Regions from separate parts of the Streptomyces sp. NPDC002690 genome, predicted to be linked through region 1. Evidence: riboswitches for the same ligand, from Rfam matches in the RefSeq annotation. Region 1 holds a riboswitch; each other region holds the start of a gene.
The links. A riboswitch is a leader RNA that binds a small molecule or an ion and turns the genes downstream of it on or off. The one in region 1 is predicted to bind cyclic di-AMP.
Positions count from the first base shown of each region.

Region 1 (9,939 bases):
GAAGCAACGGTTACGGACGCGTTCCCGGCGAACCCAAAGGGCTGAGGGAGCAGGCGCGCACCTACGCGCTGCTGCCGCTGCGCGTCTTCCTCGGCGTCACCTTCATCTACGCCGGACTCGACAAGCTGACGGACAGCGCGTTCCTGTCGTCCAGCGGCGCCGGTTCGATCGGCGACCAGATGCGTGGCGTACGCGACTCCGCCGGCGCCCCCTGGCTCGTCGACCTGGCGCTGCACGGTCCGGTCGGCTTCGGGTACGCCATCGCGCTCGGCGAGCTCGCCGTCGGTATCGGCACCCTGTTCGGGCTCTGGGGCCGACTCGCGGCGCTCGGCGGCGCACTGATCTCGCTGAGCCTCTGGCTCACCGTGAGCTGGCAGGCCACCCCGTACTACTACGGCAACGACCTCGTCTACCTCATGGCCTGGCTGCCGCTGCTGCTCGCCGGGTCGGGCCCCTTCTCGCTGGACAGGCTCCTGCCGCCGCGCCGCCGCCGGAGTCTGTAGGCGGCCAGGGTGGCCAGGGCGGCGAGGAAGAGCCCGCCGCCCAGCACGGCGACGAAGAACACCCAGGGAGCCTGCCAGGCCCCGGCCCAGTCGGCCGCGTACCCGCCCGACAGGGCCAGCAGGGTCAGGCCGAGGACCGCGCGGCCCGGCCGGAACTCATGAAGCAGCACGGGTGACCTCCACCTGTCCGAGACCGACTTCCAGGCGCAGCTCGATCGTGCCGGCCAGGTCCGCTCCCTTCGGGGGCGCGAGTGTACGGGTGGTCCGCCGGTCCGGGGCGACGTCGATGTCCTGGCCGGCCGGATCGCCGGGCAGGGTCACGTCCCCGAGCCCCACCTCGGCCCGCACCCGGACCGTCGCGTCCTGCGGGACGACCACCACCACGCGCCCCGCCCCCGCCTCCACCCGGGTGGCGAGGGTGGTCCCCAGCGGGACGTCCAGACCGGACAGGTCGAGCCGGGCCGTACCTGCCCCGATGTCGTACGAGGGCTCCAGGGCGGCGGCGGTGACGGGACGCCACTCGGTCCGCGCCCAGGTCGTCCCGATGTCCCTCGGCAGCACGGTCGACGCCGCGAGCACCCCCGCGACGAGCAGCGCGAACACCAGCGTCCCGAAACCGGTCCGCCCGAAGAACGAAGCGACCAGCAGCCCCACCCCGAGGACCGCGAGCGCCGCGACGGCCCCGATCTGGAGGCTCTCGCCCAGCGGGCGCCCGCCCCAGCCCGGCCAGGCCGCCGCCACCCCGGCGACGATCGCCAGGAACCGCACCAGGCCGCCGATCGAGTGCGGCCCGTGCGTCTTCTCCCGCGGATCGGTGGCGACGGGCGGCACGTACTTCCCGTGCGTGTGCGGCGGATGCTTGCGGTGCGGCCCGTGTTTCGGATGCGTGTGACGTGCCCGGTCGGCGTCGGCCGCCTCGTCCACGGAGCGGGGCACCGCGTCCGCCGGGCCCCAGAGATAGCCCCCGCCCACCGGCCCGGTCGTGCCGTCCTTGACGATCGGGTCCCGCCACCACGAGGGCCCGGACGGCGCCGGGGGCGCTTGGACCTCGGGAGGCACCGAGCCTCGTCCGGAGGGCGGCGGGGCCGGGGTGGCGCGGGGCGCCGACGGTGCTGAATCCCGGCCGGACCGTTCGGACCGGCCGGATCCGTCGGGCCCGTCGGACCGCTCGGCGCGGTCGGCCTGGTCGGCCCGCTCGGGCTGCTCGTCCGTCACGGCCGGCCTGCCGTGCCGCGTCCACACCGAGAACCCGGCGACGGCCAGCACCAGCAGCACGGCGAACGTCAGGATCCCGCCGTTGTTGATCATCGAGAGGAAGAGCCCGCAGCCGACCAGCGCGAGGAGCAGCGCCACCAGCGACGCACCCTCCACCCGGCCGGAGAGCAGCCTGCGGAACTCGTTCTCCTCCTCGCCGTCCACCGGGAGCAGCAGCCACGCGAAGCCGTAGAGGATCAGCCCCGTGCCGCCCGCGACGGCGAGGACCCCGAGGACCACGCGGAAGATGACCGGGTCCACGTCGAAGTACCGGCCGAGACCGCCGCACACCCCCGCCACCACCTTCTGCCGGGGGCTCCGCCTCAGCTGCGGTTTCGGTGCGCCCTTCGGGGCGCCGGGGGGTGCCTCGCCGGGAGGCGCGGCGGACGGGGAAGCGGTCATGGCTCCATGGTGACGGCCCCAGGGGGCCCCGGGCACCCATCCCGACCCTGGTCGTTCCCTGATTTGGGAGTAGGGGACGGCCCTGATGCCCCGGCGCACCCGGACGTGTGACGATCGGACCATGCCAACCGCCACGTCCCGAGCCGCCGGTGCACCGGTCACCGACCCGGAGGAGCCACCGGTGCGCAAGCTGTACCGCAGCGCCGAGGGGCGCATGCTGGGCGGCGTCGCGCGCGGGCTGGCCGGACACCTCGGGCTGCCGGTCGTCTGGGTGCGCCTCGTCTTCCTCGGGCTGTTCCTCGCGGACGGCCTCGGCGCGGTGCTCTACGCGGTGTTCTGGATCGTGGTGCCCCTCGGCGTCGGCGGCGTCGGTGGCGTCGACGGCTCGCGCTCCCTCTTCGAGACGTCCCCGGACGGGAGCCGCCGGCTCCGCAAGCCCGACAAGGGACAGGTCTTCGCCCTCGTCGCGCTCTTCGTCGGTGCCCTGATCTTCCTCGCCAACGTCAACATGGGCAGCGGCGCCGACCGCTACATCTGGCCCATCCTCCTCATCGGCGCCGGCTCCGTGCTGGTCTGGCGGCAGGCCGACAACGCCCGCCGCGCCCAGTGGATGGAGGTGGGCCGCCGCCGGAGCATGCTGCACCTCGCGCGCGGGCTCGCCGGGGTCGCGCTCGTCGGCCTCGGGCTCGCCGCGTTCCTGGTGGTACGCGGCTCGGCCGCACAGTTCGGCAACGTCCTCACCGCCGCCATCGCGGTCCTCACCGGCATCGCACTGCTCGCCGGCCCCTATCTCGTACGGATGACCCAGGACCTCTCCGAGGAACGCCTGATGCGCATCCGCGCCCAGGAACGCGCCGAGGTCGCGGCCCACGTCCACGACTCGGTGCTGCACACCCTCACCCTGATCCAGCGCAACGCCGAGGACGCCGGAGAGGTCCGCAGGCTGGCCCGCGCCCAGGAACGCGAACTGCGGAACTGGCTGTACGACCCCGGTGGCACCGGCAAGGACGCCGACGACGAACCCACCACCCTCGCCGACGCCGTGAAACGCGCCGCCGCCGAGGTCGAGGACAAGCACGGCGTCCCGCTGGAGGTCGTCGTGGTCGGCGACTGCCCGCTGGACGAGAAGATCACCGCCCAGCTCCAGGCCGCGCGCGAAGCGATGGTGAACGCCGCCAAGTACGGTGGCGAGGGCGGCGCGGTCCAGGTCTACGCGGAGGTCGAGGGCCGGACGGTCTTCGTCTCCGTACGCGACCGGGGGCCCGGGTTCGACCTGGATGCGGTCCCCGAGGACCGCATGGGCGTACGAGAATCGATCGTCGGCCGGATGCGGCGCAACGGCGGTACGGCCCGGCTCAGGTCGGTGCCCGGCGGCGGCACGGAAGTCGAGCTGGAGATGGAGAGGGCGGGCGAATGACCGAGAACACCGAAGCGACGACCCAGGGACCGGAACGCCGGGTACGGGTCGTCCTCGTGGACGACCACCGGATGTTCCGCACCGGCGTCCAGGCCGAGATCGGCCGCACCGAGGAGACCGGCGTCGAGGTGGTCGGCGAGGCCGCCGACGTCGACCAGGCCGTCACCGTCATCACGGCGACCCGCCCCGAGGTCGTCCTCCTCGACGTCCACCTCCCCGGCGGCGGCGGGGTCGAGGTGCTGCGCCGCTGCGCGCCGATGATGTCGGCCGCCGAGAACCCGGTCCGCTTCCTCGCGCTCTCCGTCTCCGACGCGGCCGAGGACGTCATCGGGGTCATCCGGGGCGGCGCCCGGGGCTACGTCACCAAGACGATCACCGGCGCCGACCTGGTCGACTCCGTCTTCCGGGTCCAGGAGGGCGACGCGGTCTTCTCGCCCCGCCTGGCGGGGTTCGTCCTGGACGCCTTCGCCTCCACCGAAGCCCCGCCGGTCGACGAGGACCTCGACCGGCTCACCCAGCGCGAGCGCGAGGTGCTGCGGCTGATCGCCCGGGGATACGCGTACAAGGAGATCGCCAAGCAGCTCTTCATCTCGGTGAAGACGGTGGAGTCGCACGTCTCGGCGGTGCTCCGCAAGCTCCAGCTGTCGAACCGTCACGAACTGACCCGCTGGGCGACCGCCCGCCGCCTGGTCTGACGCCTCCCGCTCGTCACTTTCCCTTCGTCCGGGTGGCGTGGGCCGTCACGCCACCCGGGTCGCCCCCGCGAACGGCATCTCGTCGATCGGGGCGATCCGGATCGGTGCTCCCGGGCGCGGGGCGTGGATCATCTTGCCGTCGCCGATGTAGAGGCCGACATGGCTGATCCCGGAGTAGAAGAACACCAGGTCGCCGGGGGCGAGCTGGGACCGGGAGATCCGCTGCCCGGCGTTGATCTGGGTGTAGGTGGTGCGGGGCAGCGAGACGCCCGCCGCCCGCCAGGCGGCCTGGGTGAGGCCGGAACAGTCGTACGCGGACGGGCCCGTGGCGCCCCAGACGTACGGCTTGCCGAGCGCCCCGTAGGCGAAGGCGACGGCCTGGGCGGCGCGGGAGTCCGGGGCCGCGACCGGACCGGGGGTGCTGCTCGTGGCGTCCGTGGACCCGGTGCTCCCGGTGCTCCCGGTGGCGCCGGTGGCGCCGGTCGAGTCCGCGTAGGCGGCGCGTTCGGCGGCGGTGAGGGTGTGCAGCAGCTCGCGGGCGTCGGCCAGGCTGCTGGTGATCTTCTTCTTGTGCCGCGCGAGTTCGGCCTCGCGGGCGGCGAGCACGGCGGACTCGTCCTCCGCGCGGGCCCGGACCTGGTCGATCCCGGTGATCTGGCGCCGGATGCCGCTGATGGCCCCGGCCTGGCGGTCGCCCGCCATCTCGACGTACGAGGAGCGCTCCAGGTACTGGTCGGGGTCGGAGGTGAGCAGCAGCTGGAGCGCGGGATCCAGTCCTCCCGAGCGGTACTGCGCGGCGGCGAGCGAACCGAGTGCATGCCGCGACTCGTTGAGGAGATCCGTGCGGCGGGCGGCCTCGTCGCGCAGCGCCTCCACGGACCGTGCGGCGTCGTCGGCCTTCTCCTTGGCCCCGTTGTACCGCTCGGTGGCGGCCTCGGCGTCCCGGTAGAGCTGGTCCACCTTGGCCTTGACCTGGGTCGCGGTGAGCCGGGGCTCCGCCTGGGCGGATCCGGTCGCGGCGGTCGCGGTGGCCGCCCCGGCGAGTGCCAGCGCGGCGGCGGAGCGGGCAGCAGAGCCGGTGAAGAGGCGCTGCTTGGGCTTGCGGTGAGCTGATTTCCGGTGCGCGGCCACGAGGGCTGCATCCTTCCTGTCGGCTGCCCGCCCGGGGGTACCGGCGGGGCCCGGCGGACCCCGGCGGCGCGCGCCACATGGGGGAGGGCGGGCGCCACCGGGATCGTTCGGCCAGGTGACCGGTGCCACCCGTCAGGGGGTGGCAAGGCGGGCCGGTCACCCAGGGCGTGTCGTCAAAATGCCATCTGCCGGGCGACGCCCGGCACGCACGCTCGCCGCGTTGTCGGAATCGTCCTCGTACGCCCAGTACGAGGACGATCCGCCGCCTTGCGATCGCACGCACCGGACGCCGCCCGGCCCGGCCTCCGGCCGGACGACGGCACCTTTGACGACACGCCCTGGGAGGGACGCTAACCCCGGGGCAGGCCCAGAAGGCGTCATGATCGGAATTGACCTCTGGTGACGTTTCGCCTTCGGAGTGTGACCGTGATGGTGGAGGGTGACCCGGTCATATTCGGGCAGCTTCGGGAACAGGCTGCCAAGGCCATCGAGCGACGAGTAAGCCCCACCTGACCGTCGAGGGGTGATACGGCCGTCGCTAGGCTGCCGACATGTCTGTACTCATCCATGTCTTCGTCGCCCTGCACATCATCGGTATCGCCTCCCTGCTGGGCGGCTTCCTGACACAGATGAAGGCGATGGGTACCAACACCGCCCGGTTCTCGCCCGCGATGCTGCACGGCGCGCTCACCATGCTCGTCACCGGCATCGCCCTCGTCGGCTTCCACCAGGCCGACGACAACCCGGTCAACAACGTCAAGATCGGCGTCAAGCTGCTGATCCTCGTGGTGATCCTGGCCCTCGTCTACCTCAAGCGCGACGAGGAGAAGGTCTCCAAGGGCGCCTTCGCCGCCGTGGGCGGACTGACCCTCGTCAACATCTTCATCGCCACCCTCTGGACCTGATCCGGCCCGGGCGGGCGGCGGCCCCGCCGTGCGCCCGTCGCCGCCGGCCGACCGGTCCGGGACGGCATGTCGGTACGGGCCCGTAGGGTGCCCGGCATGCCCATACGACCCACGGGGAGCGCGGACGGGCCGTACGACGCCGCCTTCCTGCCGCGCCTGAGGATCGTCCTCGAAGCGGCCGAGGAGCCGGTCACCGATCCGGTGGCGAAGTTCGGCGGCGATCCGGTCTGGCTCTCCGAACCCGCCTGGCCGTTGGACCCGCACTCCGGGGTACCCCTGGTGTTCGTCGGCCAGTTCCCTGTCCCCGGCGAAGAACTCCGCCTGGCGTACCTCTTCCTCGGCGAGGAGGACATGATCATGGGCGGCCTGGGGCCGGAGGACGGAGACGGCGTCCTCCTGGTCCAGCCCGACGGCCGCGTACCCTCCTCCGCCGTGATCGGGCCGCCCGGAACGCACGGCCGGACGCTCTGGCGCTGCGGGCCCGACGGGTCGAGAACCCCCGTCGAGTGGCGCGTCCATCCGTGTCCGGTGGAACCGGAGGCGGACCGGCCCACCCACGAGCGGGCCGGCTCCGAGCGCGGCACGCGCCGTGAAGGCCCCGCAGTCGCACAGCCCGACGACGACCTGCGCGACTACCTCGGCGGCACCGCCCGCTACCCGAACGCCTGGGCGCAGGTCGAAGCCCCCTGGCAGTTCCTCTTCCAGCTGAGCGACGCCCCCGACGAAGACGGGGACGACCCGTACTTCCTCAACTTCGGTTACGGCTACGGCTTCGCCTTCGTCAGCCCCGACCACCGCGAAGGGCGCTTCTACTGGGAGTGCTCGTAGCCACCGCTCCGGCCCTGGCGCCCCGTAGGCGCGGGCCGGACGGTGCGGCGGGGCGGAAGACGCCCCCGGTCAGCCCGGCCGGACGCTGCCGTAGATCGGCATGTAGTAGATCGACTCCTCGCGGACGTACGCACCCGGCTTCGGCGCGTGGACCATCATCCCGTCGCCCTTGTAGATGCCCACGTGGCTGATGTCGTCGTAGAAGAAGATCAGGTCTCCCGGCTGGAGGTCGGCGGTCGCGACCCGCGTACCCACGTTGACCTGGTCCCAGGTGGTACGCGGCAGGTCCACGCCCGCCTCCCGCCAGGCCGCCTGGGTCAGACCGGAGCAGTCGTACGACGCGGGGCCGGTGGCTCCCCACACGTAGGGCTTGCCGATCTGGGACTCGGCGAACGCCAGAGCCTGGGCGCCCTTGGTGGACGCGGACGTGGTCGAGCCGGTGGACGTGTCCGAGGCCGTCGAGCCCGAGGCGGCGGCGTCCGCAGCCGCCTTGTCGGCCGCCGCCTTCGCCGTGGCGGCCTGCTCGGCGGCGAGTTTCTCCGCCTTCTTCTTGGCTTCGGCTTCCTTCTTCCGCTCCAGCTCCGCGAGGCGCGCCTTCTCCTCGGCGGTCAGCTTCGACAGCAGCGTGCGCGCCTCGGCCAGCTTGTTCTGCACGGTCTGCTTGCTGGTGCGCAGATCCTCCTGCGACTCCGTCAGCGCTTCCAGGCTCTTGGTGGCCTCGGTGCGCTTCTCGGCAGCCGCCAGCTGCTGGGTGCGGAAGTCGGAGACTGCCTTCTCCTGCTGCCCGCTGCGGCGCTTCATCAGCTGGTCCTGGTCGAAGTACGACTGCGGGTCGTCCGCCAGGAAGAACGTCATCGAGGACGCCAGACCGCCGGTCCGGTACTGGGCCGCCGCGTAGTTGCCGAGGGCGCGACGGGCCTCGTTGACCTTCTCCGCCCGCTGGGCCGCCTCCTCCAGCAGGGCGTCCACCTTGTCCTGCTGTTCGGCCGAGGCGTCCTTGGCCCGGTTGTACTCCTGGGTCGCGGAACCCGCCTGACGGTAGAGGTCGTCGACCTTCCTCCGTACGTCCTCGATGCTCGGCTTGGGCGCCGAGGGGGCGGCCGTCGCGCTCTGCGTGGAGAGCAGCGTCACCGAGGCCAGCGCGACCGTGGTGAACCCCACAGCCGGCGACGTCACGCGCATCGGGGCGCGCGGCTTGCGATGTGATGCCAAGACCGGCATCTCCTTCCTGGACCGCCTACCGGGTTAGCTGTCGGGTTCGGGCGCGGAAGGCTGCCCTACGGGCCTGTACCGAATGAACGGAGTACGGGCCCGATTCACCCCGGTGATGCGTGTGGGTCCCCGGTTCCGGACAGCGTGGGCGGGCCGGATTCGGCGGGGGCGTCCGTGTGGCGCGGTTCGCCTGTCAGGGGATACGGGTCGCCCGGCTGAGCACGGTAACCAAGCGGCGGGGCGGCTGGGAAGGGCGATGTGCGATATGCCCGATACATTTTCGTGACCTTGGCCGCGAGGGGGCCTTCCCTAGCGCGCCGCGTACGGCCCTTGACACCCGGTGACGGCGGACGTGGAGACTCCGTCAAGGCCGCCCGGAGTGTCCGTCGGGGCATCTAAACTCGACAAGCGATGAGCAGCCTCTTTGACGACAGTTACCTGACCGGCCTCCAGCCCGTGGAGGAGGGGCCCCCGCCGCCCCCCGAGGACCACGCGCCCGAGGAGGAGCCCGAGGGCCTCTTCGAAGGGCTCTTCGACGCGCCCCCGCCGCCCAGGGACGGGTACTACCGCGACGGCGCCCCGCGCCCGGTCATCGACTCCGCGGCGCTGCTCGACGGCCTCAACACCGAACAGCGCGCAGCCGTCGTGCACGCCGGGTCCCCGCTGCTCATCGTCGCGGGCGCCGGCTCCGGCAAGACCCGGGTGCTCACCCACCGCATCGCCCACCTGCTCGCCGAGCGCGGCGTGCACCCCGGGCAGATCCTGGCGATCACCTTCACCAACAAGGCCGCCGGCGAGATGAAGGAGCGGGTCGAGCAGCTCGTCGGCCCCCGCGCCAACGCCATGTGGGTCATGACCTTCCACAGCGCGTGCGTGCGCATCCTGCGCCGCGAGTCGAAGCGGCTCGGCTTCACCTCGTCGTTCTCGATCTACGACGCGGCCGACTCCAAGCGGCTGATGGCCCTGGTCTGCCGTGACCTCGACCTCGACCCCAAGCGCTACCCGCCGAAGTCCTTCACCGCCAAGGTCTCCAACCTCAAGAACGAACTCATCGACGAGGAGACCTTCGCCGGGCAGGCCGCCGACGGCTTCGAGAAGACCCTCGCCCAGGCGTACGCGCTCTACCAGGCGCGGCTGCGCGAGGCCAACGCCCTCGACTTCGACGACATCATCATGACGACGGTCCACCTGCTCCAGGCGTTCCCCGACGTCGCCGAGCACTACCGCCGCCGCTTCCGGCACGTCCTGGTCGACGAATACCAGGACACCAACCACGCCCAGTACACCCTGGTGCGTGAGCTGGTCGGACCTGCCGGCGAGCACGACGCCCCCGGCGAGCTCTGCGTCGTCGGTGACGCGGACCAGTCGATCTACGCCTTCCGCGGTGCGACGATCCGCAACATCCTCCAGTTCGAGGAGGACTACCCGGACGCCACCACGATCCTGCTGGAGCAGAACTACCGTTCCACGCAGACGATCCTCTCGGCGGCCAACGCCGTCATCGAGCGCAACGAGAGCCGCCGCCCCAAGAACCTCTGGACCAACGCCGGAACCGGCACCCGCATCGCCGGGTACGTCGCCGACACCGAGCA
Region 1 is NZ_JBSFVR010000094.1:1,437-11,375, reverse strand. It holds gene ACWD3D_RS14775 (DoxX family protein) at 1-503, shown strand, start outside; gene ACWD3D_RS14770 (hypothetical protein) at 410-673, opposite strand; gene ACWD3D_RS14765 (PspC domain-containing protein) at 660-2,159, opposite strand; gene ACWD3D_RS14760 (PspC domain-containing protein) at 2,281-3,576, shown strand; gene ACWD3D_RS14755 (LuxR C-terminal-related transcriptional regulator) at 3,573-4,271, shown strand; gene ACWD3D_RS14750 (NlpC/P60 family protein) at 4,317-5,402, opposite strand; gene ACWD3D_RS14745 (hypothetical protein) at 5,954-6,307, shown strand; gene ACWD3D_RS14740 (hypothetical protein) at 6,404-7,135, shown strand; gene ACWD3D_RS14735 (NlpC/P60 family protein) at 7,205-8,356, opposite strand; cyclic di-AMP (ydaO/yuaA leader) riboswitch at 8,355-8,508, opposite strand; gene pcrA (DNA helicase PcrA) at 8,759-9,939, shown strand, end outside.

Region 2 (9,939 bases), on a different contig from region 1:
GACGACAAGACAGCCATGAAGAACCTGATCACCAGCTACACCGCGGCGGTGGACAAGTCGGCCGCCTGCGAGTGACCCGCGCACCGTAAGGACTCCCCCGCGCGGGGCCCGTTCACCGTGCGGGGTGGACCAGTCCGCCCTCGTAGGCGGCGATGACCAGGTGCGCCCTGTCCCGCGCTCCCAGTTTCACCATGGCCCGGTTCACGTGGGTTTTCGCGGTGAGGACGGTGATGCCGAGGTGATCCGCGATCTCGTCGTTGGACAGGCCGGTGGCCGCCAGCACCACCACCTCGCGCTCGCGTCCGGTCAGGCTCTCCAGCGTCGGCGCGATGGTGCGCGGCGGAGGGGTACGGGCGAGGAAGCGCTGGATCAGCGAGCGGGTGGCGACGGGCGAGAGCAGCGCGTCACCCGCGGCGACCGTCCTGATCGCGTCGATCAGCTCCTGGGGGTGGATGCCCTTGCCGACGAATCCGCTCGCCCCCGCCCGCAGCGCCTCCGCCACGTGCTCGTCGGTCTCGAACGTGGTCAGGATGAGCACTTTCACCCCGGGCAGATCCTTGTCGGCGGTGATGATCCTGGTGGCTTCGATCCCGTCGAGGCCGGGCATGCGGATGTCCATCAGCACCACGTCCGTCGGCAGGCGCCGGACCTGGTCCACGGCCTCCGTCCCGTCGCACGCCTCGCCGACGACCTCGATGCCCGGGGTGGCCTCCAACAGGATGCGGAAGGTCCCTCTCAGGAGCGCCTGGTCGTCGGCGAGAATTACCCGGATACTCATCCGCCCTCCCGGGGGCCGTCCTGCGCAGGGGTGTCCTGCGCAGGGCCGTCCTGCGCAGGGGTGTTCGAGGTGAGGGGCAGGAGCGCGCGGACCCGGAACCCGCCTGCCGTTCGCGGCCCGTGGTGCAGGGTTCCGCCCGTCGCGCGTACGCGTTCCGTGAGGCTGATCAGCCCCAGGCCTGTGCCGGGGCCGGGGCCCGGTCCGGTGCCGCCGTCGTCGGTGACGGAGACCTCCAAGCGGGCCGGGTGGTGGGCCGGGTGAACGGCGACGACCACGGACACCCGGGCGTCGGCGACGTGTTTGCGCGCGTTGGTCATCGCCTCCTGGACCACCCGGTAGGCGGCCAGGTCGGTCAGCGGCGGAAGGGGGGTCGGCGGCGTGTCGTACCGGGCTTCCACGCGCAGGCCCGCGTGGCGGAACGAGTCCAGCAGCGCGGGTAGGTCACGCAACCCCGGTGCGGGGGCGAGGGGCTGGTCGGGCTCGTCCGTCTGGCGCAACAGGCCCACGGTGGCGCGCAGTTCGTCGAGTGCCGCTCGGCTGGTGTCGCGGATCTGCCCGAGGGCCTCGTAGGCGCGCTCGGCGTCCTGGCGGACCAGGTGGTGGGCCACTCCGGCCTGCGCGTTGACCAGGGTGAGGTGGTGGGTGACGACGTCGTGCAGTTCCCGGGCGAGGCGCATCCGTTCGGCCACGACCTGCCGGTGCGCTTCGTCCTCCCTGGTCGCCTCGGCGTGCTCCGCGCGTTCCCGGTAGGAGGCGAGCAGTTCGCGCCGGCTGCGTACCGCGTCCCCGACCGCCGTGGGCAGTTGGGTCCAGGCGAGAAGGGCGAGGTTGGACTCCACGGCCGAGAGCTGTGGGCGTACGACGAACGCGGCGGCGGTCATCGCGACGCCCACCGCCGCGCTGGTGCGCACGGCGGTGCGGCGGTCGGTCCGGGCCGCGAGCAGGAAGAGTGCGGCGACCGCCGGTGCGGGCGGGGGCGGCATGTCGGGGACGAGGGCGAGGAGCAGCACGCTGGTCGCCGCCGTGGCCCACACCGTCGCGCGCGGCCACCGATGGGCGCCCAGCACCAGCAGGCTGCAGAGTGCGGATACCGCTCCGGCCGGGCGGAGGGCGGCCTGCCCCTGCTGCGACGTCAGCATCATGACCGGTCCGGTGATGAGTACGCAGCAGACCGCGGCCACGGCGTCCACGGCGAACGGGTGCCGGGCCGGACGGTCGGCGAGGTTCCTCACCGCCGATCGGATGCCTGTGACGGGTGCCCGGTGCGTTCTCATGTCTCCCGGGCGGCTGCGGGGGCCGGGTTCTCCTCCTCCCACAGCGGGTGGTGTGCCCGGGCCCAGTCCCGTGGGACCTCCCCGGTGCGCAGCCCGCGGCGGGCCTGCGCGTCACGGACGGCCATCCGAATGTGGCCGAGGATCAGGGCGGCGACGAGAAGGGCCAGCCAGTCGTGGACGAAGGTCGCTCCGGTGCGCCACAGGAGGGGTGCGAGGCCGGTGAACCACATGAGGAGCCCGGTACCGATCATGACGAGCAGGGCTCCGGCGAGGACGTTCGCGTACAGCTTCTGCCCGGCGTTGAACTTTCCTGCCGTACGGGGCCGCTTGCGCAGGCCCGCCCGCACCCACCCGCGGTCGTGCGGGCCGAACCGGTTGAGGCGGCTCAGGTCGGCGCGGAACGCGCGCGAGACCAGGCCCGCCAGGAGCGGTACGGGCATGGCGATGCCCGCCCACTGGTGCACGGTCACCAGCAGCCGCCGCCGTCCGACGAGTTCGGCCAGCGTCGGCAGGTAGAGGAGGGCTGCGGTGACGAGTGCGGTTCCCACCAGTGCGGCCGTGCACCGGTGGATCCAGCGTTCGGCGGTGGTGAACCGCCGTATCAGGTCCGGTCGTTCAGCTGGTGGGTTCATCGTCCCGTCCGTTCGACTCGCCGACCCAGCCGTCCACGTCGTAGCCGTACCGCTCCCAGTAACCGGGCTGGACGCGGTCGGTGACGGTGATGCCGGACAGCCACTTGGCCGACTTGTAGAAGTACATCGGGGCGGCGTACAGGCGCACCGGCCCGCCGTGGGCGGCGGTCAGCGGCTCGTCCCGCATCCGGTAGGAGACCAGCATGTCGTCGCGGCGCGCCTGGTCCAGGGTGAGGCTCTCGGTGTAGACCCCGTCGAAGCAGGTGAACCGCACCGCGCTCGCTTCCGGCCGCACTCCGCAGACGTCGAGCAGGTGGGAGAGCGTGACCCCGGTGAAGGCCGTCTTGGGCACGCGCCAACCGGTGACGCACTGCACGTCCCGCACCAGGCGGGTGCTCGGCATGGCCGTCAGTTCGGCCAGCGTGTACGAGGCGGGGCGGTCCACCAGGCCGTCCACGGTCAGCCGGTAGTCGTCGGCGGAGCGGTGCGGCACCTTGTCGGCGACGGAGTAGAAGCGGAAGCCGCCGGCGCCGGGCAACACCGAGAAGAGACCGGTGGGGTCCTTGCTCGCCACCGAGGCGAGCGTGTTGTCGAGCCCGCGCTGAATGGTCGCGCCCCCGGCCACGCCCAGGGCGCCGAGCCCCAGAGCGCCGAGGATGATCCGCCGTCCGACGGGCCGCTCCTCGCCCTTTCCCCGGGCCGGTCCGCCCGCGCCGCCCCCGGTCATCGGCTGCCGGCCCGCAGCTTCCGGAGACCGCTGACCAGGAGCGTCAGCCCGGCGACGGCCACGACCAGACCGATGACCAGCCACTGCGATTCGCCGGACATCACCTTACTGTTGTCGATGGCGCCGGAGCCCTGGAGCGACCACACCACACCCACGATGAGCAGGACCGTTCCGACCAGTGGCCGTACCCACTTCTTCATCCGCCGCTCCCTTTCCGTCCGCACGCGTCCCGGACGCGTGCCGTCGTGTCCCCCGACGTCTGCCGTCCGGCAGGAACAGTCTCCCCGCGAACCGTCCTCCGGCGGTCATCCCCAGGGACGGAGTCGGGCTACCACCGCCACGGTGGACGCCCGCCCGCGTACCACGCCCGTGGTACACGGCAGAGGGTACGGGCCGCCCGGCCGGCACGGCTGCGGCGGCGGACCGGACGGGGGCGGGTGCGGGCGGCGGGCCCGCGAAACGCCTGGCGCACCGGGCCTACGGGACCGGGTAACGTCGTAGGCATGTTCTTCCAGAATCTGATGTACGAGTGAGAGCGTGACGGGCCCCCGCTGACGTCCCTCGACGCGCCGCGCCCGTCCCCCACCGATGCATCCGTAGATCACTTCACGTCATTCCGGGAGAACCCGCATGAGCAAGAACATCAACAACCCCGTGGGCATGGGCGGCGGCCAGCGCAAGCGGCAGTCCCGCACCGAGCGCCAGAACAACGGTCCGCACCGCAACCTCGACCGCCAGGGCGCCGCCGACCAGAAGGCGGAGCTGGTGCGCAAGATGCGCGAGAAGGCAGCCGCGGCCGAGGGCGCCACGCAGGCGGACGACGACACCGCCCGGAGGGCGAGGGAGATCCGGGAGTGGTGGATGGCCTCGGAGTCGTACTCCTTGAGGTCGAGCGCGATGGCGGCGATCGTGGTGACCGTGCCGGCGAGGCCGACGAGGGTGGTGGCCCCGGTGAGCGGGACGGTCTCGGCGGCGAGGTCGAGGGCCGCGTCGATGTCGGCGCGGATCGCGTCGATCCGGGCCTCGGTCGGCGGGTCGATCTTCGCGCCGTCCTGGACGAGGTGGCGCTCCGTCATGCGGACGCAGCCGATGTCGACCGAGCGGGCCGCGCGGACCGTGTCGTCGCCGAGGACGAACTCGGTGGAGCCACCGCCGATGTCGACCACGAGGTACGGGGCGGCGAAGCCGTGGCCGCTGTTGCCGTGGAGTTCCTTGGTGGCGCCGTCGAAGGAGAGCTGGGCCTCCTGGTCGCCGGTGATCACCTCGGGTTCGACGCCGAGGATCTCGTGGACGCCCCGGACGAAGTCGGCGCTGTTCTCGGCGTCGCGGGAGGCGGAAGTGGCGACGAAGCGGATCTTCTGGGCGCCGAGCTCCTCGATGGCCCCGGCGTACTCGCGGCAGGCGGCGAACGTACGCTCCAGCGCTTCGGGCGCGAGGCGGCCGGTGCGGTCGACGCCCTGGCCGAGGCGGACGATCCGCATCCGGCGGTCCAGCTCGGTGAAGCCACCGGTGGCGGGGTCGATGTCGGCGACGAGCAGCCGGATGGAGTTGGTGCCGCAGTCGATGGCCGCCACCCGGGTCGTGGTCACGCGGTCTCTCCGGCCGTCTTCTCGGGCGTGCAGGGCGTGACGCAGGGGCCCTTGGCCCACCACTCGGGCAGCATGGCGATGGCCTCGTCGCCGAGCGGGTTCACGCCGGGTCCGGCGGCCAGCGAGTGGCCGACGAGGACGTGCAGGCACTTCACCCGGTCCGGCATGCCGCCGGCGCTCGGGAAGCCCTCCAGGACCTCGATGGCGTCGCGGCGCGCGAGGTAGTCCTCGTGGGCCGCGCGGTAGGAGGCGGCGAGCTCCGGGTCGGTGCCCAGGCGCTCGGTCATCTCCTTCATGACGCCGTTCGCCTCCAGCGTGCCGATCGCGGACGCGGCGCGCGGGCACGTCAGGTAGAACGTCGTCGGGAACGGCGTGCCGTCCTCCAGACGGGGCTGGGTCTCCACCACGTCCGGGTTGCCGCAGGGGCAGCGGTGCGCGATGGCGCGCAGCCCGCGCGGCGGCCGTCCGAGCTGCTGCTCGAACGCGGCGATGTCCGCGTCGGTGGGCGGAGTGGATTCGGTCTGCGGAGGGGCGGTGTCCATGCCTGCCTTGGTTCTGCTCGAAGGTGCTGCTCTTGAGTGCGGTGCGATCCGATTGCGGTGCGATCCGATTGCGGTGCGGTGCGGTGCGATCCGATCGCGCTGCGGTGCGGTGCGCCGGAACGCGTTTCTGCTCGGACCAGTGTGCCTGGCCGGGCGGGGGCGTGGCTCAGTCGCCGTCGGAGTCGCTGCCGGAGCCGTCCGCGCTGTCCACGCCGTCCCAGAGGTTGGAGTGCCAGGGCCGGCCGCTGGCGCCGGGTTCGCCCCGGCTGTCGTCCGCCGCGTCGGGATCGACCACGGTGTAGCCGGTCTCGCCGGGGAGGACGTAGTGGAGGTGTTCGCGGGCGAGGCGGCGGATGTACGCGTCGTCCTGGAGGCGGGCCTTCTCGTCCCGCAGCTCCTCGGCGCGCTTCCCGGCGTCCTGGAGGGTCCGCTCCTGGTCGGCGATCTCCTCGCGCTGGGAGACGTACTGGCGCATCGGGTACGCCAACGCCACGATCAGGGTGCAGACGATCAGCGCCAGGAACGCGGCGCGGCCGGTGAGCCGGGACCGGTGGGCCTGGCGGCGGTTCTGGGAGCGGTAGACGCGGGCCGCCGTCTGCTCGCCGAGCAGCCGCAGCCTGGTCGCGGTGGAGAACCGGTCGCGGTCCTTCACGGCCATGTTCATGCCTCCCCGTCACGCACGTCCGTCCCCGCACACGGTACGGGACCGAGTGCGGGGACGGACGGAGGCTGGTGGAGCGGGCCCTCGCGGGCCGCGGATCAGCCCTTGAAGCGGGGGAACGCCGAGCGGCCGGCGTACACCGCGGCGTCGTCGAGGATCTCCTCGATGCGCAGCAGCTGGTTGTACTTGGCGACGCGGTCCGAGCGGGCCGGGGCGCCGGTCTTGATCTGACCGCAGTTCACGGCGACGGCGAGGTCGGCGATGGTGACGTCCTCGGTCTCACCGGAACGGTGGGACATCATGCACTTGAAGCCGTTGCGCTGCGCGAGCTCGACGGCGTCCAGGGTCTCGGTCAGCGAGCCGATCTGGTTGACCTTGACGAGCAGGGCGTTGGCCGAGCCCTCCTCGATGCCACGGGCGAGGCGCTCGGGGTTGGTGACGAAGAGGTCGTCGCCGACGATCTGCACCTTGGTGCCGAGCTTGTCGGTGATGACCTTCCAGCCGGCCCAGTCGTCCTCGTACAGCGGGTCCTCGATGGAGACCAGCGGGTACGCGGAGACGAGCTCCTCGTAGTACTCGGTCATCTCGGCGGCCGAGCGGGACTTGCCCTCGAACTCGTACTTGCCGTCCTTGTAGAACTCGGACGCGGCGACGTCGAGCGCGAGCGCGATGTCGCGGCCGGGGACGAAACCGGCCTCCTTGATGGCCTCGACGATGAGGTCGAGGGCGGCGCGGTTGGACTCCAGGTTCGGGGCGAAGCCGCCCTCGTCGCCGAGACCGGTGGAGAGGCCCTTGGTCTTCAGGACCTTCTTCAGCGTGTGGTACGTCTCGGCACCCCAGCGAAGGGCCTCGGAGAAGGACTCCGCGCCGATCGGGGCGATCATGAACTCCTGGATGTCGACGTTGGAGTCGGCGTGCGACCCACCGTTCAGGATGTTCATCATCGGAACGGGCAGCAGGTGCGCGTTCGGGCCGCCGAGGTAGCGGAAGAGCGGGAGATCGGCGGCCTCGGAGGCGGCGTGGGCCACGGCGAGCGAGACGCCGAGGATGGCGTTGGCGCCGAGCGAGCCCTTGTTCTCCGTGGCGTCCAGGTCGCACATCGCCTGGTCGATCAGGCGCTGCTCGGTGGCGTCGTAGCCGACGAGCTCCGGGCCGATCTGCTCGATGACGGCGAGGACGGCCTTCTCCACGCCCTTGCCGAGGTAACGCTTGGGGTCGCCGTCGCGAAGCTCGACGGCCTCGAACGCGCCGGTGGAGGCGCCGGACGGAACGGCAGCACGGCCCGTGCTGCCGTCGTCGAGACCAACTTCGACCTCGACCGTGGGGTTACCCCGCGAGTCGAGGATTTCCCGGGCTACGACGACGTCGATGGACGGCACGAGCATCTCCTTCTGGGATGTGACGCTGACTGTGCGGGGCTCTTGAGCCTTGCGACTAGAGCCTAACCGGACACAGGACATCGGCCAGCCGACCGTCCGTCCAGTGACACGGCGAGCCTACACATTGTTTCCGTACGGAACATAACGTCCGGCCATACGGAGGTCGGCAGTCCGCGGTACGGCCGGGGTGGCGGCCCGCCCTCTCTCCTCTTCTTCACCTGTACGCCGCTCACGGGACGTACGCGCGCACCCGGCCCGGAAAGGGCCCTGGCCCGGCGCGCGGGGGGAGTGCGCGCCGGGCCAGGGAGTGGGAAAGGGGTGCCGCCGGACACCCCGCTTCCGGGGAGGAGTGGTTCGTGACTACTTCAGGTGGAGCTGCTGACCCGGGAAGATGAGGTCGGCGTCCTCGACGATGTCGTGGTTCAGCTTGAACAGCTTCTGCCAGCCGCCCTTGACGCCCTGCTTCTCGGCGATGGTGCTGAGGGTGTCGCCGGTGACGACCTTGTACTCGCCGTCGCCCTTCTCCACCTTGTCGCCGGTCGGCGTGGTGACGGTCTCGGACTTCGCGGCGGGGCGCTCCTCGCTGCGGGAGGCGGTCTGCGAGTCGGTGGAGCGGTCCGGCGTCGCCGTGGAGGCGCTGTCGTCGGTCGCGGTCGAGCCGGTGCTCGCGGAGGAGCCCGTGTCGACGCCCGGGTCCACACCGTCGTTGGTGAGGTTGCCGGCGCCGGCGCAGGACCAGGCGCCCGGGCCCTGCAGGTCGAGCAGCACCTCGGCGGTGGCGATCTGCTGCTCCTTGGTCGCCAGGTCGGCGCGGGGGGCGTACTTCGTACCGCCGGCGGCGGCCCAGCTGGACTGCGAGAACTGCAGACCGCCGTAGTAGCCGTTGCCGGTGTTGATGGACCAGTTGCCACCGGACTCGCACTGGGCGACGGCGTCCCAGGTGGCGACGGAGGCGGCGGAAGCGTTGGTGGCGCCCATCAGCGGGAGGGCGATGGCGGCACCGGCGACGCCGGCGAGCGTGGCCACACGGACGGCCTTGGACGAGCGGCGGTGCTTACCGTTGCTGGACAGCAGCATGGAACGTCTCCTCACCGACGCCTACGAGGTGAGCTGTCGGGTTCGGGCCAATGAGTGCCCGGCCACACGTCCTTGCGTGTGGCTTAACCCCTAGCCGGTCCCGGCCTCCCGTCGTTTCCGACGGGCCGTCCGATACCGGCGGCTTACCTGGGTCCCCCGCTCCTGCCTACGGCGCTTTACGCGTCTGTTCCCTTCGACCGACGGCAGGATTCGGCGTGACGGTCGACGGGGCCCGCGGTGCGAGCGGTTCTGACCGTAAACAGAGGCAACCCCCACATTCAATGATGGACATATCAGACAATCAGACCTTACTGGCCACGCCTGAATAACCGTTTCCGCAGGTCAAAGCGGACATTCGCGAACCCCCGCGACCGCGACACGCCGGAACAGCGAAGAGACCCATGTCTCACTTTCGCAAAAGTGGACATAGGCCCCTTAACTACCCCTCTTTTTGGGGCGTTTTCCCGAATTGGATCAGTTGGCGGGAGCAGTCTCCGCCGTGTCGGGAGTGGTCTCCGGCGTGTCGGAAGCGGTGCCGGACGCGGTGTCCGTCGCGGCCGGAGCGGAGTCGGTCGCCGCAGGGGCGGCGGCCGTGCTCAGGTCGAGCTCCTGGCCGGGCAGGATCAGGTCGGGGTTCGATCCGATCACGCTCTCGTTGGCCTGGTAGAGCTCGGTCCAGCCGTCGGAGAGGTGCTGCGCGTCGGCGATCGCCCAGAGGTTGTCGCCGGACTGGACCGTGTACGTCCCGTCCGTCGCGAGGGCCGTGTCGTCGCGCGCGTCGCTGTCCCCGCGCGAGGCGTGCCGGCCGGTGTCGCGCGAGGCGTCGGCTGCGGCCTCGTCCGGGTCGGGCGTCCCGCGGTGCTTGCCGCCCGTCGCGGTGTCACCGGTCGCCGCGTCCGTCGCCCCGCTCTTCGCGCCGCTCTTGCCGGGCGTGGTGGCGCCCGGGGTGGCCGAGCCGGAGGGCGCGGGGGTCGCGGAGGCGTCGGGGCTCGGCGTGGCGCTGCTCCCGGTGGTGCCGTCGGAGTCCGAGGCACCGGTCGAGCCCGAGGTGTCGGTCGGGTCCGTGGTGCCGGTGGAGACGGGTGCGCCGTCCGCGTCCGGGATCGTGCCGGCCGAGGCGCCCGCGTCCGTGGCGGACGTGGAGCCGGGGTCGACGCCGATGAGGCTGCCCGCGGGCGCCAGCCCGGAGATCACCGCGCACCCGGGCCACGCCTGCGGGCCCTTGGCGTCGAGCACCTTCTCCGCCACGGCTATCTGCTGGGTGCGGCTGGCGAGGTCCG
Region 2 is NZ_JBSFVR010000081.1:9,235-19,173, forward strand. It holds gene ACWD3D_RS13365 (hypothetical protein) at 1-75, shown strand, start outside; gene ACWD3D_RS13370 (response regulator transcription factor) at 113-778, opposite strand; gene ACWD3D_RS13375 (sensor histidine kinase) at 775-2,052, opposite strand; gene ACWD3D_RS13380 (cytochrome b/b6 domain-containing protein) at 2,049-2,684, opposite strand; gene ACWD3D_RS13385 (molybdopterin-dependent oxidoreductase) at 2,668-3,411, opposite strand; gene ACWD3D_RS13390 (hypothetical protein) at 3,408-3,611, opposite strand; partial or broken gene ACWD3D_RS13395 (DUF6243 family protein) at 4,072-4,176, shown strand; partial or broken gene ACWD3D_RS13400 (Ppx/GppA phosphatase family protein) at 4,251-5,000, opposite strand; gene ACWD3D_RS13405 (DUF501 domain-containing protein) at 4,997-5,542, opposite strand; gene ACWD3D_RS13410 (FtsB family cell division protein) at 5,709-6,200, opposite strand; gene eno (phosphopyruvate hydratase) at 6,302-7,588, opposite strand; gene ACWD3D_RS13420 (transglycosylase family protein) at 7,943-8,659, opposite strand; cyclic di-AMP (ydaO/yuaA leader) riboswitch at 8,663-8,843, opposite strand; gene ACWD3D_RS13425 (transglycosylase family protein) at 9,134-9,939, opposite strand, start outside.
Region 2: another riboswitch for cyclic di-AMP. It lies ahead of ACWD3D_RS13420 (transglycosylase family protein); the one in region 1 lies ahead of ACWD3D_RS14735 (NlpC/P60 family protein).

Region 3 (9,939 bases), on a different contig from region 1:
CGGCTCGACAGCGCCTGGCAGGACGACCTCGACTTCCCCGCTCTGTGGCGGCACTTTCTGGACACCGTGGACGCCTCGGAGGTCCGGGCACTGCTGATCGGCCCCTGGTGGGAGGACGAGTACACCCCTCTCACGCAGGTGGTCGAGCTCCTGGCGGCCGACGCCGCCCGTCTCCCGTCCTTGCGCGGGCTGTTCCTCGCCGACGTGGAGAGCGAGGAGTGCGAGGTGTCGTGGCTGCGACTGTGCGACATCACCCCGGCGCTGGAGGCTTATCCGCTCCTGGAAGAACTCGTCGTCAGGGGTGGCGGGACCACGGGGGAACCTGAGGACGGGGAGACCCTCCGGCTGCGGCCCGTGCGGCACACCTCACTCAAGTCCCTCCGCTTCGAGTCGGGCGGGCTGCCCGGACACGTCGTACGGGCGGTCGGCGCTTGCGAACTGCCCGCGTTGCGGAGCCTGGAGCTGTGGCTCGGCTCCGACTGGTACGGCGGGGACGCCACGGTAGAGGACCTGGCTCCGCTGCTGTCCGGCGGGGGGCTGCCGGCCCTGCGCCATCTCGGGCTGCAGAACAGTGTCGTCCAGGACGAGATCGCCGCTGCCCTGGCGTCGGCTCCCGTCGTCGCCCAGCTGGATTCACTGTCGCTGGCCATGGGCACGCTGAGCGACACCGGCGGCGAGGCACTGCTGGCCGGGCAGCCCTTGTCGCATCTGTCGTGTCTCGACCTGCGCCATCACTACCTGGGCGAGGAGATGCTCCAACGCATCGTGTCGGCCTGCGCGCCCGCCGTGGTGGACGCGGATCCGGGTGACGCGTCCGACTTCGATCCGGACGAGGACGATGAGCGGTATGTCGCGGTCAGTGAGTAGCCCGGGGCGGGGACAGAGCCGGGAACCGCGTTTCGCCGTCGTCGGCAACCCGCTCAACCGCCGGGTCGTCTTCTTCCGGGAGGCGGTTCTCGCCGCCGGTCTGCCGGAGGCACGGGTCGTGCCGTGGCTGGACGTCCTGCACGGCCGGGCGCACTTTCTGCCCGGCGAGTCGGTGCGTCTGGACTCGCCGGGCGAGGAGCCGGAGGTCGACCGGCTGCTGCGCGGGGTCGGCGACCCGACCCGCGTGGAGGGCTCGGCCCTCTGGTACACGAACTTCCTCACGGCCGTCCGTACGGTGGCCGCCGAAGTGGCGTCCGCGGGTGGCGAACTGCTCGGCTCTCCGGATGAGTTGGCCCAGGTGTTCGACAAGCGGCTGTGCCATGCGGTGCTCGACGAGGCAGACGTGGCCGTGCCCGCCTCGCCGACCTCGGGAGCCTCCGCGGCTCCGGTCCGGGGCTGGGACCACGTACGGGAGCTGATGCGGGACCACCGCATGCCCAGGGTGTTCGTGAAGTTGGCGCACGGCTCCTCGGCCTCCGGGGTGCTGGCCGTGGAGACGGCCGGCCCGGGGCGGGTCCAGGCGACCACCTCGGTGGAACGCGGCGAGGAGGGGCGGCTGTTCAACTCTCTGCGGGTGCGGCGGTACACCACCGAGCGGGAGGTAGCGGCCCTGGTGGACGCCCTCGCACCGGACGGGTTGCACGTCGAACGCTGGCTCCCCAAGGCTTCGCAGCAGGGCCGGTCCGCCGATCTGCGAGTCGTGGTGGTCGCGGGCCGTGCGACGCACGCCGTCGTGCGGACCAGCCGCTCCCCCATGACCAATCTCCATCTCGGCGGAGCCCGCGGCGATCTGGGCCGGGTCCGTGAGGCGGTGTCCTCGGCAGGCGGGAGCTGGTCCGGGGCACTGGCTCTCTGCGAACGCGCGGCCGCCTGCTTCCCCCGGAGCCGGTGCGTGGGGGTCGATCTGCTGCCCGCGGCCGGCTGGCGGCGGTTCGCCGTGGGCGAGGTCAACGCGTTCGGTGATCTCCTGCCCGGCCTGACCGGTCTGCCCGGCAGCGGCGCCGAGGGCCAGGACACCTACGCCGCGCAGGTCGCCGCCGTCGTGCGGGCCCACGCCGACGCCCCCACGAGCAACCACGACGCATCCGACGAACGAGCAAGGAACGACCGTGCCATCGCAGCCCCCTGACCCCGCGCCCCTCACACCCGCCACGGCCTCCACCGATCGCACCGGCGCGGCGCACCCGGTCGCCACCGCCGCCGCCATCACGGCGCCCACCGGCTCGGCACCCGTCGGCACCGTCCCCTTCGACACCAGGGACGGCGGCGTACCCGACATGAACGCCGTCGTCGGCAGTCACGATCTGCTGCTCGTCACGCTCGACACCCTCCGTCACGACGTCGCCGTCGAACTCGCGGCGGCGGGCCGCCTGCCGAATCTCGCCCGGCATCTCCCCGGCGGTGTCTGGGAGAAGCGGCACGCGCCCGGCAGCTTCACGTACGCCTCCCACCAGGCGATCTTCGCCGGATTCCTGCCCACCCCCGCCACACCCGGACCCCACCCCCGGCTCTTCGCCGCGCGCTTCGGCGGCAGCGAGACGACGGCCGGCCGCACCTTCGTGTACGACTCCCCCGACCTGCCGCGCGGTCTGGAAGAGGCCGGCTACCGCACCGTGTGCGTCGGTGGCGTCGGCTTCTTCAACCGGCAGCCGCCTCTGGGGTCGGTGCTGCCCGGCCTCTTCGCGGAGAGCCACTGGGAGCCGGAGTTCGGCGTGTCCTCGCCGACCTCCTTCGAGGCGCAGGTCGCCCGTGCCGAGGAGGTCGTGGCGGCGCTCCCGGCCGATCAGCGGCTCTTCCTCTTCGTCAACGTCTCGGCGCTCCATCAGCCGAACTGGTTCCATCTGCCCGGCGCCACCGCCGAGGCAGGTGACTCGCGCGCGACCCACGCGGCGGCGCTGGAGTACGTGGACCGGCACATCGGCAGGCTCTTCGCGGCGGCGAGCAGTCGGCGCCGCTGCTTCGCCATCGTCTGTTCCGACCACGGCACCGCCTACGGCGACGACGGGTACACCGGTCACCGGCTCGGCCACGAGGCCGTCTGGACGGTTCCGTACGCCCACTTCTTCCTCGAACCGGGGGCCTGACCCGACCATGACCACCGCTGTCCCCACCGCCCCGGCCGCAACACCCGCCACCGGTGCCACCGAGCGGCCGTACCAGAGCTATGTCTACGCCTACCCCCACAAGACGGCCTACGAGAAACTCGGCGACCGCCCCGCACTGCGCGAGCTGTGGGCCGGCGAGTGCAAGGACGCTCTCCAGCTCTACGCCCACATACCGTTCTGCGAGGTCCGCTGCGGCTTCTGCAACCTCTTCACCCGGATCGGCGCCCCCGACGAGCTGACCACCCGCTACCTCGACGCGCTCGACCGGCAGGCGACCGCCGTACGGGACGCGCTGGGTGACCACGGACCGGTACGGTTCGCCGCCGCCGCGTTCGGCGGCGGTACGCCCACCTTCCTGACCGCGGGCGAGCTGGACCGGCTCTGCGACATCGCGGAGAAGAGGATGGGCGCCGATCTGCGCGCGGTGCCGCTGTCCGTGGAGACCTCCCCGTCCACGGCGACCGCCGACCGGCTCGCCGTGCTCGCCGACCGGGGCACCACCCGCGTCAGCATCGGTGTGCAGAGCTTCGTCGACGGCGAGGCCAGGGCGGCGGTGCGCCCGCAGCGCCGGGCCGACGTCGAAGCTGCGCTCGGCCGCATCCGCGAGACCCGGATACCGGTCCTCAACATCGACCTGATCTACGGCATCGACGGGCAGACCGCACGGTCGTGGCTGGCCTCGCTGGATGCCGCCCTGGCCTGGCACCCCGAGGAGCTGTACCTCTACCCGCTGTACGTGCGCCCCCTGACCGGCCTCGGCCGCCTCGCCGAAGGCAGCGGCCCCGAGGCCCGGGCGGCGGCGGACACCGCCTGGGACGCCCAGCGGCTCCACCTCTACCGCGCCGGCCGCGACCACCTCCTGGCCCACGGGTACGAACAGGTCTCGATGCGGATGTTCCGCCGCGCCGACGCGCCCCACGAGGGCCCCGACGACTACGCCTGCCAGACGGACGGCATGGTCGGCCTGGGCTGCGGCGCCCGCTCGTACACCTCGTCGCTGCACTACTCCTTCGACTACGCCGTCGGCATGCCGGAAATCCGGAGCATCATCGACCGCTTCACCACCACCGAGGACTTCTCCCGGGCGGAGGTCGGTCGGCCCATCGACGGCGACGAGCCCAAACGCCGCCATCTCCTGCAGTCACTGCTCCAGGCCGCCGGGCTGCCGCGCGCCGAGTACCGGCGGCGGTTCGGCAGCGACCCCGTGGACGACTTCCCCGTGGAACTGGCCCGCTTCGCGGAGCTCGGCTGGCTGGACGGCGGCAACGGCAGCCATGACCTCCTGCGGCTGTCCCCGGAAGGACTCGCCCACTCCGACGCGCTCGGCCCCGCGCTCTTCTCGCCCGCCGTGCGCGCCGCGATGGCCGCGTACGAGGCGAGGTGAGCGGCCCATGGACCTGACGATCCTCTACCGCGGCCCGCTCGCCTCCTGCGACTACGACTGCCCGTACTGCCCGTTCGCCAAGAGGCGGGACAGCCGGGAACAGCTCATGGCGGACCGGGAGGCGCTCGAACGCTTCACGGCGTGGGTCGCCGCACAGACCGGGGACCGTCTCTCGGTGCTCTTCACCCCGTGGGGCGAGGGGCTGGTGCGGTCCTGGTACCGGCGAGCGCTGGTCGAGCTGTCCCACCTGCCGCAGGTGGCTCGGGTCGCGATCCAGACGAACCTCAGCGGCAGGACGGGCTGGCTGTCCGGGGCGGACCCGGAGCGGCTGGCGCTCTGGTGCACGTACCACCCCGGCCAGACCCCGTACGACCGGTTCCTCGGCAAGTGCCGGGAGCTGACCGCGGCGGGGGTGCGGTACAGCGTGGGCGTCGTCGGTTTCGAGGAGCACCTCCCCGAGGCGCGGAGACTGCGGGCGGACCTGCCGGAGCGGGTGTACCTGTGGGTGAACGCCGCCGAGGGGCGTACGTACACGGACGCGGAGGCGGAGCGCTGGACGGCGCTCGACCCGCTGTTCCCGTACAGCCGGCATCCGCACCGCTCGGCGGGGCTGCCGTGCCGGACCGGGGAGTCGGTGATCTCGGTGGACGGGGACGGCACCGTGCGCCGGTGCCATTTCGTCAAGGAGGAGCTGGGCAGTCTCTACGACGGGAGTTACCGCCGGGCGCTCGGCCCGAGGGCCTGCCCGCTGGCGGTCTGCGACTGCCACATCGGGTACGTGCACCTGGAGTCGCTGCCGTTGTACGACGTGTTCGCCGGGGGTGTCCTGGAGCGGATTCCGGCGGCGCCGGCCGGGCCCGCCGCGGCGGGCCCGTCACGTCTCCGGCTTCCCCTGGTGTAACGCCCGGCGCCTCGCGGCGGCCGGATGCGCGGCTCAGAGCGGCAGCAGGTCCGGGCGCTTCGCGGCGACCTCGTCGCCGGAGGACTCGCCGCGCAGCCTGCGGCCGATCCACGGGACGAGGTACTCGCGCGCCCACTGGATGTTGTCGCGTCGCACCTCGAAGGTGTTCCGCTGGGCCTGCGGGGGCCACGGCTGGTCGGGGTCGGCCGGCGTCTCCAGACCTAGGACCTGTGCGGCCCGCAGTGCCACCCGGGTGTGCCCCTCGGGTGAGAGGTGGAGCCGGTCGTTGTCCCAGGCCCGGCGGTCCTGGATCGAACGCAGGGACCAGAGGTCGAGCACCGGGCAGTGGTAGCGGTCCGCGATGGCCCGCAGGTGGACGTTGTAGGTGGCGATCTTGCCGCGCATGTGGCGGAGCACCGGGACCCCGCGGGTGTCGAATCCGGTGGTCACCATGACGGTGCCGACCGCGTTGGTGAGGTCGGCGACCGCGCGCTCGAAGCGCTCGGCCAGGTCGTCCGGGTCGGTGCCGGGCCGGATGATGTCGTTGCCGCCGGCGCAGAAGCTCACCAGGTCCGGCGCGAGCTCCTTGGCGCGGGGTACCTGCTCCTCGACTATCTGGTCGAGAAGTCGTCCGCGTACCGCGAGATTGGCGTACCGGAATTCCCCGTGCACGGAATCAGGGCCTGTCGCCTCGTCGAGGGCGGGAAGCTGGTCCGCGAGGAGAACCGCGAAACGGTCCGCCCAGCCGACATAGGACCCGTCCGGTCCGGGGTCTCCGACTCCCTCGGTGAAACTGTCGCCGATCGCCGCGTACGACCCGATGATGTCTGTCTTCTGGATTCTCGAATCGTCTGCCACGACCACATATCTTGCCCCTTTTCATGTGACCTACGCGACCGTAAGAAGGGGTTGACGTGGGGTGAGATAGACCACCCGGTCAGTTTTTGGTAAAGCCGGAATAAATAGAGGGGCGGCACGCTTGCGCGCACCGCCCCTCCAAGCCCTTACGGATCGTGACGATTCGTCAAGGGGAGGAGTCTCAGATGGAGACGCCGTGGAGTCGCAGGTAGGCGATCGGGTCCACGTCCGAGCCGTAGCTCGGGGTGGTGCGGATCTCGAAGTGGAGGTGCGGGCCGGTGACGTTGCCGGTGGCACCCGAGAGGCCGATCTGCTGGCCGCCGGTGACGGTCTGGCCGACCGAGACCATCAGCTGCGACTGGTGCGCGTACTGGGAGTACATGCCGTCGGCGTGCTTGATGATGACCTCGTTGCCGTACGCGCCGTCGTAGCCGGCGGAGACGACGGTGCCGGGGCCGACGGCGCGGACGACGGTGCCGGTGGCGGCGCTGAAGTCGGAGCCGGTGTGGTAGCCGCTGGACCACATGGAGCCGGAGGCGTGGTACTGCGTGGTGACGGTCGCGTTGGCCACCGGGGTGGTCCAGCCGGTGCTGTCGCTGTCGGCGGCCTTGGTGGTGGTCGCGGCGGACTCCGTCGTGGTCGCCGGGGCGGCCTTCGTCTCGGTCTTGGCCGCCGTCTTCGTCTCGGCCTTCGGGGCCTCGGCCTTGGCGGAGGACGCGGTGGAGGCCGAGCCGGACGCCTGGGCGCCGAGGGTCAGCTTCATGCCCGGGAGGATCAGGCTCGGGTTGTCGCCGACGACCTCGCGGTTGTCCTGGTAGAGCTTCTCCCAGCCACCCTTGATCTTGTGCTGGGCGGCGATCTTCGCCAGGTAGTCGCCGGAGACGACCTTGTAGGTCTTGGCGGACTGCTGGGCGGCCGGGGCGGACTGGGCGGCGGGCGCCGACTGCTCGGCGGCGTGGGCACCCGTGGCTCCGAGGAGCGGCAGGGCGACGACGGCGCCGCCGGCTCCGACGGCGAGGATGCCGCGAGCGATCGGGCCGGACTTCTTACGACGGTGCTTACCCGGGATGGGCATGGGGGAATTCCTCTCCGGCGCCTACGAGGTGAGCTGTCGGGTTCGGGCTGGAGATGCCCGGTCGCGTTGAACGCGACTTCACCCCGAGCCGTCCGGAACAACTCCGGTCGGCGGCTTACCTGGGTCCCCCGCTCCTGCCACGCATCAGTGAGTGCGAATTCCGGGCGGCGGCAGGATTAGGCGGTCCGTCCGGAGTGATGGCGAACGTAATCGAGCCGGGCCGGACGGAACAAGCCATCGCAAGCGGAACGGATTCCGGGAGCCGATTTCGGCCTCCTTTTCCGGTCACCCTCCGTGGATTACGGATCTTGGCATTCCGCGCGACGGACGGACTGCCGCCCGGCCTCTCGGCCACGCACGGTCACGGATATGATCCCGCTCACGAGATCACCCGCCATCTCCCCCATAAACGGACGATGTTGCGTGAAATCCATACAATACGGACATGTCGCGCACGTCACTCATGACGGATCTTCAGCCTCCGGGGGGCCGGCCGCCGGTACTCGGGCGCCGGGGAGCGATGTCGTAGGGTCGCGACGAGCCGACGTCGGCGAGCAGCGCCGGCGCGCAGACGCACCGAGGAGCCGCTGTGACGCAGGTGCCGCAGTTCTCGCCGGCCGAACCCGAGCTGAGCGGGGTCCGTAATTTCCGGGACGTGGGCGGGCTGCCCACCTCCGACGGACGACGGGTCCGGCACGGGAGGCTCTTCCGCAGCGGTCACCTCGCCGCCGCCACCGCCGAGGACGCCGTCTTCCTCGGCCGGCTCGGCCTGCACACGGTCTTCGACTTCCGTAACTCCGCCGACCAGAAGCTCGACGGCTTCGACATCGAGCTTCCGGGCGTGCGCAACGTCCGCATCCCGCTCTCCGACCCGGCGGACGGGGCGGGCTTCTGGCGGCTGGTGCGCGAAGGCGACATCGCCCAGCTGCGTTCGCTGCTCGCCGAGGGCAAGGGCACGGAACGCATGCTCGCCTCGTACCGCTCGATCATCACCGACCGTACGGCCGAGCACAGCCGGGTACTGCACGCCCTGGCGGAGGACAGCGTGCCGGCGCTGATGCACTGCGCCGCGGGCAAGGACCGGGCGGGCCTGACGATGGCGGTGACGCTGCTCGCGGTCGGAGTGGAGCGCGAGGCCATCGCGGTGGACTACCTCAAGTCCAACGACGCCCACCGCCGGTACCGGCTGAGGCGCGGCGACAGCGCGGACCCCGTGGTCTCCACCGAGGTGATGAGCCTGCTCAACCCGCTCTTCGGAGCGCACATCGACTACCTGGACGCGGCCTTCGCCACGATCGAGGAGAACTGGGGCACCACGGAGCGCTACTTCGCCGAGGGGCTGGGACTCTCCGGGGAGACCCGGGAGCGGCTGCGCGAGCGGCTGCTGGACGAAGCGTAGGCCGCACGATCACGTCGCGGGCGCTCCGGTCAGCCGGGCGATCCCGGTCGGGCCGCCCGGACCCACCCCTCTTCGAGGTGGATCGTCCAGGTGTTCCCGACCGCTCGTTCCAGTTCGACCAGGACCGCGACTTCGGCAACGACCGCAGGCGCGTCGGCCAGCCGCATCGGGGAGTCCGGGACGCCGCACCGGGTGTAGGTCGGCAGTTCGCCGACGCAGCCGAAGGCGTGCAGCGGCAAGGAGTCGCGGCCGAACCACACCGGGCGGTTCCCTTCCGCCCACGCCGCTGCCGCGTCGACCCGGTCCAGGTGCGCCAGCAGGTGTTCGGGGGCCGGTCCGTGGCTGAACTGCACGAGGAAGCCGGCCGCATCGACCGCCCACCAGTCCCATGTGGCTCCGGGCCGGGGGTGCCGCAGGATCGTCGCCATGCGGGCCACTGTACGGAGGCCGGTGCCGGCGGTCCCCGGGATTCTCTACTGGTTGCCGCCCGCGACGGCGAACAGGATGTAGAGGAACGCGGCGATGACGTGCCCGGCGACCAGGTAGGCGATGAGCCGGATGACCATCCCGCGCGGCATCTTCCGCTCCTGGGTGTCCCGGGGGGCGTTGACGCCGGTCTGCCGGGGGGTCAGCGGGTCGTAGTGCTCCGAATCGGACATGACGGTCCTCTCTTGACGTGCTCCCGGGGCCGGGTGCACGAGGAATGGGCGCGGCACCGGGTGCCGGGCGCGGTCAGCGCCGACGGGTCCCGTCGCCGAGGCACAGCTCGGCGGCGGGGCTCTGCAACAGGGTGTGTACGAAGATCAGCTCGGCGCCCTCCGGCCCGGCGGCGGCGATCCGGTGCGGGGTGAGCGAGTCGAAGTGGGCGCTGTCGCCGGGCCCGAGCTCGTGAGCGGTTTCGCCGAGGGAGAGCCGCAGCCGCCCTTCGAGGACGTACAGCCACTCCTCCCCCGGGTGGACGCGCACCAGGTCGCCCTGGGCGCCGTACGGGACGCGGACGCGCAGCGCCTGCATGGCGCGGCCCGGACCGCCGGCCCGGCGGTACATCCAGCCGTCCGCCTCGGGGCCGTCGAACCGGCCACCGCGTACGATCGCGTCGCGTTCCGGGGGGATCTCGCCGAGGAGTTCGGAGACGGTCGTACCGTAGATCCGGGCGAGGCCGAGAAGTACGGGCAGCGAGGGCTGGCGGTTTCCCGTTTCGAGCCGGGAGAGATGGGCCGGGGAGAGTCCCGCGCGCTGCGCGGCGGCCTCCAGGGTGAGGCCTCGGCTCCGGCGCAGTTCGCGCAGGCG
Region 3 is NZ_JBSFVR010000137.1:4,845-14,783, forward strand. It holds gene ACWD3D_RS18610 (STM4015 family protein) at 1-867, shown strand, start outside; gene ACWD3D_RS18615 (STM4014 family protein) at 848-2,056, shown strand; gene ACWD3D_RS18620 (STM4013/SEN3800 family hydrolase) at 2,205-3,011, shown strand; gene ACWD3D_RS18625 (STM4012 family radical SAM protein) at 3,019-4,416, shown strand; gene ACWD3D_RS18630 (STM4011 family radical SAM protein) at 4,424-5,317, shown strand; gene ACWD3D_RS18635 (SGNH/GDSL hydrolase family protein) at 5,351-6,175, opposite strand; gene ACWD3D_RS18640 (LysM peptidoglycan-binding domain-containing M23 family metallopeptidase) at 6,357-7,250, opposite strand; cyclic di-AMP (ydaO/yuaA leader) riboswitch at 7,254-7,410, opposite strand; gene ACWD3D_RS18645 (tyrosine-protein phosphatase) at 7,840-8,649, shown strand; gene ACWD3D_RS18650 (hypothetical protein) at 8,679-9,077, opposite strand; gene ACWD3D_RS18655 (DUF6126 family protein) at 9,123-9,308, opposite strand; gene ACWD3D_RS18660 (helix-turn-helix domain-containing protein) at 9,382-9,939, opposite strand, start outside.
Region 3: another riboswitch for cyclic di-AMP. It lies ahead of ACWD3D_RS18640 (LysM peptidoglycan-binding domain-containing M23 family metallopeptidase); the one in region 1 lies ahead of ACWD3D_RS14735 (NlpC/P60 family protein).